DNA from 2 places in the Rothia sp. HMSC071F11 genome. Region 1 is predicted to be linked to the other one. Evidence: predicted binding sites of a transcription regulator. Region 1 holds the regulator's gene; the other holds the start of a gene.
The links. The regulator HrcA, encoded in region 1, represses chaperone genes, less so after heat shock. The targets are predictions, from matches to a motif close to TTNGCACTCGNNNNNNNCGAGTGCNAA.

Region 2: a site for HrcA is predicted at 2,336-2,362, ahead of groES (co-chaperone GroES). Genes of this name have one in related genera too.

What each region holds. Positions count from the first base shown of each region.
Region 1 is NZ_KV795756.1:490,778-494,993, reverse strand. It holds gene HMPREF2554_RS06545 (16S rRNA (uracil(1498)-N(3))-methyltransferase) at 1-459, opposite strand, end outside; gene dnaJ (molecular chaperone DnaJ) at 544-1,680, opposite strand; gene hrcA (heat-inducible transcriptional repressor HrcA) at 1,778-2,878, opposite strand; gene HMPREF2554_RS06530 (DUF3097 family protein) at 3,109-3,960, shown strand; gene HMPREF2554_RS06525 (DUF4870 domain-containing protein) at 4,187-4,216, shown strand, end outside.
Region 2 is NZ_KV795741.1:123,130-127,345, forward strand. It holds gene HMPREF2554_RS03590 (glutamate--cysteine ligase) at 1-569, opposite strand, end outside; gene HMPREF2554_RS03595 (class I SAM-dependent methyltransferase) at 737-2,185, opposite strand; gene groES (co-chaperone GroES) at 2,431-2,718, shown strand; gene groL (chaperonin GroEL) at 2,848-4,216, shown strand, end outside.

The DNA.
Region 1 (4,216 bases):
CTCTTCCACGGTAGGAATGAGCGCTCGACGCGATTGCTTAGCGGCGGCAGAGACAGTATTTTGCCACTTTTGGTGAGCTTTAGTAGCGCGTTCCCCTTTCCACCGCACGATAGAGCGATCGGCACTCCACGGGATAACGCTCCGAATTCCAAGTTCGGTGCCGGTCTCAATTGCCAATATGTCTCGGTTATCTTTGGCGAGTGCCTGCACAAGGGAAACTGAGAGGCTGTTATCGTCCTTATCTAGGTTTTGGACTGTAACTTCAAGTCCTTTAGAGGAAATCGCTGAAACAATACCGTGGATACGATGCCCTTGGCCGTCTGCAAGGTCAAGGTTCTCCCCTATAGCTAAGCGTTTCACCTTGGCGTGATGCGCTTCCGGGCCAGTTAGAGTAAATGTACTCCCTGCCGTGCAGCTGGCTAGCTCTTTGGCGGTAATGTAGAAAATGGGGGCGCTCATAAGATCCTTGATAAAGCTGTATCCGAAGTGTTTCATCTTACCGTACTAGGATTTTCAGAACACTTCGGATACAAAGAATGTTGTCTATTTAAATTGGTCTTTGAGTCGCGAAAAAAGACCATGTTTTTGTTTGACGTGGGTGCCTTCGTGCAAGTCTTCTCCACGAAGTTCAGCGAATTTTTGGAGCAACTCACGTTGTTCGGAGTTTACATTGGTCGGTGTTGTGACCTGAATACGTACCTGTAGGTCTCCGCGTTTATCGGAGTGAAGGCGGGTAACACCTAAGCCGTTCAAAGTTACGATGTCGCCGCTTTGTGCGCCTTCAGGGATGGTGATCTCTTGAACCCCATCGAAGGTTTCTAAGGGTACGGTGGTTCCTAAAACGGCTGCGACCATAGGAATATTCACCGTTGTAGTGAGATTATCACCATCGCGAACAAAGTATTTATCGCGCTTAACGTTGAGATCAATATAAAGATCGCCATTGGGACCACCATTGAGTCCAGCTTCGCCTTTACCTCGCAGACGTATGCGGGCTCCGTCATTAACACCGGCGGGAACGGTGAAGGTCAGCGGGAGTTTTTCGCCCACACGGCCCTGTCCGTGGCATTCTGGGCAGCGGTGTTTGATGACGGTGCCATATCCCTGACAGCTGGGGCACTCTACCTGCTGCATGACGGTTCCTAGGATGGATTGAACACGGCGCTGCATGAATCCCTGGCCATGACAGGTCTCACAGGTTTCGGGGTGGGTTCCGGGAGCTGTTCCTTCACCTTCACAGGATTTACAAGTGACGGCCGTGTTAAGCTCTACAGTCTTTTCGACGCCAAAAACTGCGTCTTTGAGGGATATTGAGACGTTGATAAGTGCGTCTTGTCCCTGGCGTACGCGGGACGCGGGACCGCTTTGTCCACCGCCTCCGGTAAACATATCGAAAAGATCTTGGAACCCGAAACTTCCTGAGCCGAAGCCGCCAAATCCTCCTGCGCCTCCGGGGAATCCTGCACGACCCTGTTCGTCGCCGGTAGCGTCGTAATTACGGCGTTTCTCGTTATCTGAGAGTACTTCATAGGCGAGGGTTACACGTTTGAACTCCTCGGCTGCCTCTTCGGATGGGTTAACATCGGGGTGCAGTTGACGCGCCTTTTTACGGTACGCTTTTTTAATCTCTTCGGGGCTTGCGTCCTTTGAGACTCCAAGAGTTGAGTAGTGATCGCTCACGTGTTTCTTCTATCCTTTTCGTACCGGAGTGCTCCGGGTATGGTGTCAATATAAAATCTGTAAATTTGTTGGGCTCTGAGGAGTTACCCGCTTGATGTCATGATGCTCGTGTGCCTAAGACATGACCTAGATAGCGAGCTACCGCGTTCACCGCCGCAATGTTACCACGGTAATCCATGCGGACTGGACCCACCACGCCAAGTTTTGCCGTATGCTTCCCCAAGGCGCCTTCATTGTCTGGTAAATGTTGTTTGCCGTATGAAACTACAACGGGTGAATCGTATTCACCAGTGACAATAGAAGCTCCTTGAAGCGCTTGCTCCGTATTCTCGTGACCGATCCTTACACTGTACCCGGCTTCTTGAACCGATGCGTGAGACAGCACGCGAAGCAGCGTAACCTGTTCCTCGAGCGCATCCAAAATGGGAGCTATGCTCGCCGAGAAGTCGTCGTGACTTCGTGCTAGGTTTGAGGTACCAGAGATCGCGAAGCGAATATCTCGTTCAAAATAAGGCTGTGCTCGCAGATGATCCACGATAGCTTCGGCGAGCTCCGGAGAGCGGCCTCGCAACGCTGGATGATGCGCTTCTGGCAGCAATGCACTTATGTTTTCGAAAGGTAAACCCTGAAGCATTTTAAGCAGGTTCTCTTTAATCGCTGCAAGAGCTGACACAGTTTCATCATGCGCTAAGGCTGTAGTCTCTGGCAGTATCACGGTAACCCGGTGGATTGTGCCAAGATCACTGATAAGCAATGCTAAGAGCGTGCGTGAATCTAGGGGTACGAACTCAAGATGCAAGAGAGTTCCAGCGTTACGTGTTGGGTACTGGATAAGCGCCACCTGATGCGTGAGATGGGCAAGTGTTCGGGTGGCGGCTTCAATCATGTCTTCTACGCTGTGTGCGCTTTCAAGAATTTGCCGTAACGCCGAAACTTGGGTTGCAGAGAGAGCACGCGGCGCGGCTAGAGCATCGACGAAGAACCTGTATCCCTGTTCTGTAGGAATACGCCCAGCGCTGGCGTGCGGTGCGCTCAAAAGTCCCTGTTCTTCTAAAGCTGCCATATCATTGCGTATCGTGGCACTGGATACTTGAAGATGGTGGCGCTGTGCCAGCGTCTTTGAACCTATGGGTTCGCCTGTGCGCACGTAGTCTTCAACGATTGCCTGCAATATGCGCATACGGCGTTCGTGTGACATGGTACTCCTTGCGACCCTATCGGTGGTTAATAATCTGGAAAAGCATAATCTGGCACTCTTGTTGAGAGAGTGCTAAAAACTACTTTTATCATAGCCGGGTAACCCCTAGCGGTACTAGTCTTTCGCCAGAAGCGAGTTATCAATACTTTAGAATTGGATGGGTTCTGCCAAAAGCTAACCTGCGGAAACCAGGCAATATCCGTGGTGCCGTTGTACGAAGGATGCAAGATATGAGTGAACGATACGCTTGGGGTGCACAAGATCTATCGCGTGCCTCAATGAATAACAGGCCTGCGCCTCCTCGTCGGGTCGAACTAAAACGCGGGATGGTCCTTGAGGATCTTAACGGGTGGGTTGGCGAAGTAGTGCGTGCCGAACGTATCGGTGGAGAAATATTTTTCGGGCTTGAAGACGCTCACGGACGGGTCAAAAATTTTCCTTTAGGAATCGGGTACTTTCTTGAGGGCGAACCGGTTGAGATTGTTGCCCCAACACCACGAAAGACCTCAGGGCGCAAAATTTCTCGTTCTGGTTCGGTAGCAGTTGAAAACGTTCCAGCACGGGTAGCGCGCGCATCCAGAATCTGGGTTGAGGGGCTTCATGATGCGGAACTCGTCGAGAAAGTGTGGGGCCATGATCTGCGGGTTGAAGGTATTGTGGTCGAGCCCCTTCATGGTGTTGATGATTTAGCAACTGCCGTTAAAGAGTTCTCCCCCGGTCCAGAGCGACGACTTGGAATTCTTGTGGATCATCTTCTGAAAGGCACCAAGGAAGAACGTGTTGTGGCGGAGGCTTTAGCTGTTCCCGGCGCTGCTGGAAATATTAAGATTGTGGGGCACCCTTTCATTGATATTTGGCAGGCCGTCAAGCCGCAGGTTTTCGGAATTCCGGCATGGCCGCAGGTGCCTCGAGGTGAGGACTGGAAGAAAGGAATTCTACGTCGGTTGGGACAGCCACATCAAAACCAGGAAGACGTGGCAAACGCCTGGAAACGTATTCTTTCCCGAGTTGACTCTTATTCCGATCTTGATCCTACGCTGCTAGGACCTGTTGAGTCGCTCATTGATTTTCTGACTGAATAAGGTAATGTGAGTAGCTCAGGTTGTCTATGCCGCGCCTCTGGCGAGGCGTTCGGCAAAACACGTTACAATAAATAAGGATTTTAGGTTGTACAGGTGCACCAACTGAGGCATGTGTACGGCAGAGCAAAATAGACGAGTAATAATCAGGATTTCTGTGGTTCAAGATACTCGCCCGGAGGGGCATAAACGAAACATTACACCTTTGCCTGTGTCGCAGGACCGGAGCATGGCGACTTTTGCTCACTTTAGCGGCATC
Region 2 (4,216 bases), on a different contig from region 1:
ATCGTGCGGTGCGAACCATACCCGGTATCCACGCTGTCCCAGTAGGGCGAAGACACCGAAAGCCCCAGCAGATGCGCGCAATAGTTGGTGAGCGCATCCACGAGAGGCAAAACCTTATCGCGTGAATCGACGCCCACATGCACATGCACGCCAAAAATAACCATGTGCCTACCCCAGTACTGGCCGCGACCCACCACACGCTGGTACCGTTTCTTCGCAGATACCTGCTGTTTCTGCCAATGCGCCGTAGGGTGCGTGCCCGCCGCATAAAAATCAAGCCCCAGCTCATCAGTAACCTCACGGATCTTATCGGTCACCGAGATCAACTGCTGGCACGCCTGCGGCACTGTAGTACACACGCCGGTAATAATCTCAAGCGTATTTTCCAAAAATTCGCCCGTCACATGAGCATGATCCAGGGAAGGTTCCAAAAGTTCAGGATAACGTTCGCCCACACGGGTAAGTACCTCTTGAGCGCGCGCTACCAGCTCTCCGGTATGCTGGTCAATCAGCGCGATCTCCCACTCTACGCCTAGAGTGGATTGCGCCGAGGAAGCGAACGGAATCAAAACTCTCTCCTTCTTAGGGTGACTGCATTTATTCTACGGTGTTGGTGACCACAACAACGCTTTTTCGAGTGCGTATGAACTAAATACGACACGAACATGAAGTATCTGACATAAAACGTCACACACCGTCATCATAGTTTTGTAGATACGCCGCCCACATAAACCCGCTAGACCAGAGAACTCTTAGTGTCCGAGGCGGAGACTTGCGCTGCATCAGAAAAATCTACAGGTCGCACATGCCACCCGATGCGCCGCGCCCGCTGCCCAGACCCCACTCGAGTAAACACTAAAGTCGCCGGGTTATAGCCCTGATTCTTCGCGGCCTTCTTACCTGATTTCTTGCCCGCACCGCCTGCCAGCAGGGTCGCACGCAATTTCTCGGGCACCAGATCAACACCGCGTTTCTTGATCGTCAAAGCCGTAAAACCGCGCTCGCGCACCCACTTTTTGAGCTGTTTCTCATGCACCGGGATTTCCTCAAGAACCTCATAACACTGTGCCAGCGGACTCTGAACAGCTTTTGCCGCCGTGAGGTACGCCAGGTGCGGATCAATCAGGTTCGCCCCAAGCTCTTGGGCTAACTCCTGCACCAGATGCGCCCGCACTACCGCGCCGGAAGGCTCATAGAGGTACTCACCGGGGGAGGGGAACCGGGTTTGCTTTTCATCAACAGGGGTTACTTGTTCCGCAGAATAGGGACTCCTCAGCGTGGTTTTGTGAATGCGCAGGCCCTTGTCTTCAGCCTGTCCCGTCGCCTCCTGCCGCAGCACCGTGACCGTGCGTGCAACGCCCTCCTGAGCCAAAGCATTAAACCAAAGCACTAACTCCACGAGAGAACCCTCATGCTCAACCCACTGCGCCGTGACACGCGGATGGGGGTTCGCCTCGCTACGAATATCCTCGGGGCGCGCAATAGCCTCATGCGGCATCCCCGGACCAAGTTTGACACCCATCGGCATGCCAGTTCTGGCCAGATCCACTACGAACGAAAGCGGGGGAGAATAGGCTTCGGGATCAAAAATACGTTCTGTACGGGATTTTACGACTCCGGTCAGATCACGTCTGGCCGGATCAAGCCATATGCCCTGCACGACCTTGCCGTTGCCATCACGAAAACTCTCGGGGTTAAAATTCGTCACATCACCGACCACAACCCGTGAACCCGAAAAATCCGCCAGATTTGCGGCAGCAAAAGATGCCGTCAACGGGTCAAGCTCCACAGAAACAGTCGCTAAGGATGCGCGCGCGAACTCCAACGAATCCGCGCCAATACCGCATCCCAAATCGGCAACCGAACGAACCCCGGCACGGGCAAACACGGCCGCATGCTCGGCAGCAACAATCGGTCGAGTCGCCTGCTGCGCGCCGTGCTCGGTCAAAAACATAGTGCGCGCCCTATCGCCGAACTTTGACAGCGCCCGAGTGCGCGCCTTAACAAGGCTGAGGATATTGGCGGTCTCATCGGGCGTGAACCCCTGCGCCCGCAGCCGCGTAACCTGTTCGAGCGAGTGCTCTTGACTATAGGGGAAAAGCGCATCCGCGGCATCTAACGCCTGCCGGGTAAAAGGCAGCTCGGGCGGCAATGCAAACGGCGGCGGGGGCACAAAATCAACCATAGGCTTAAGTGTAGTGGCATGAGCATATGCAGAAGGCTTGGATGCTGCGGCAGGTTCACGGGGCGCTCGCGTATTATCCTGTGCGCGAAACGCCGCCCTCGAAACGGCGCGCATTCTTGACCGGGTGCCGCCGGGATTCTAAAGTTGAATTTAGCACTCGAAGCGGTGCAGTGCTAAACGCCCAGGCACTAGGGCTAAACCGCTTCACAAATTTTTAAAAACGCTGACTAAAAAGGAGCATACCTATGGCTATTAAGCCCCTCGAAGACCGAGTAGTTGTCAAACTAGAGCAGGCTGAGCAGACCACCGCATCCGGTCTGGTTATTCCCGAAACTGCAAAGGAGAAGCCGCAGGAGGCTCGCGTAGTAGCTGTGGGCCCCGGTCGTGTGGACGATAAGGGCAACCGCGTTCCCGTCGATATCGCCGAAGGTGACGTAGTCGTGTTCTCCCGCTATGGCGGTACCGAGGTCAAGTACCAGGGCGAGGAATACCTGATTCTCTCCGCTCGTGACGTTCTGGCGATCGTCGACTAATTTCGCATATATGCAGGATGCGCCGCCGGTTTCTCGCGCGGCGCATCCGCTATACCTGACCTGGATTTGGCGCACGTGCGCCTTCTACGATATCGAACGCTCACAACCCTCAAGGAGTAGCGAATATTCATGGCTAAACAGCTTGAATTCAACGATGCCGCCCGTAAGTCCCTGCAGGCCGGCGTCGATAAACTCGCCGATGCGGTCAAGGTTACCCTCGGCCCACGCGGGCGCAATGTTGTGCTCGATAAACAGTGGGGTGCACCGGTTATCACGAATGATGGTGTCTCGATCGCCCGCGAAGTTGAGCTTGAAGACCCCTATGAAAACTTGGGCGCGCAGCTCGCTAAAGAGGTAGCCACCAAGACTAACGACGTTGCCGGTGACGGTACGACTACCGCAACCGTGCTGGCGCAGGCACTCGTGAATGAGGGACTGCGCAACGTAACAAGCGGTGCGGCACCTGCGGAGGTGAAGCGTGGCATTGAGGCCGCCGTTGAGAAGGTCTCCGAGCGTCTGCTTCAGGATGCCCGCGAGGTACAGGGCCCGGAAGTTGCGCATGTTGCCGCTATTTCGGCTCAGTCCGACCAGATCGGCGAGCTTTTGGCATCTGCTTTTGAGAAGGTCGGTCAGGACGGCGTCATTACTATCGAGGACGGCTCCTCCACTGAGATTGAGCTTGATATTACCGAGGGTATGCAGTTCGACAAGGGCTACCTTTCGCCTTCGTTCGTGACCGATGCCGAGCGTGGCGAAGCGGTTCTTGAAGATAGCCTCATTCTGCTCTACCAGGGTAAGATCTCCACTGTTGCCGAGATTATGCCTCTGCTGGAGAAGGTCGTACAGGCGAAAAAACCGCTGACCATTATCGCCGAAGACGTTGATGGTGAAGCACTGTCCACCCTCGTGGTGAATAAGCTCCGCGGAACTCTCGACGTTGTGGCGCTTAAGGCTCCCGGGTTCGGCGATCGCCGCAAGGCTATTATGCAGGATCTCGCCATTCTGACCGGCAGCATCGTGATTACCCCCGAACTGGGTATTGACCTGGCTCAGGCAACTCTCGAAGAAACCGGTTCGGCGCGCCGCGTGACCGTCACCAAGAACACCACCACGATTGTGGACGGCGGTGGCAGCAAGGAAGCGGTTGAAGACCGTGTGCAGCAGCTGCGCCGAGAGATCGAGGCCGTCGATTCCGAGTGGGATCGCGAAAAGCTCAAGGAACGCCTGGCGAAGCTCGCCGGTGGCGTGGGCGTGATCAAGGTGGGCGCGGCAACCGAGGTTGAGGCTAAGGAACGTAAGCACCGCATCGAAGACGCTGTGTCTTCTACCCGCGCGGCTCTTGAAGAAGGCATCGTATCCGGTGGCGGTTCGGCACTGATCCACGCCAGCAAGGCGCTCGACGGTTTTGAACTCGATAGCCACGACGCAAACGTAGGTGTGCAGATTGTACGCCGCGCCCTGGTACAGCCGCTGCGCTGGATTGCCGAAAACGCTGGCG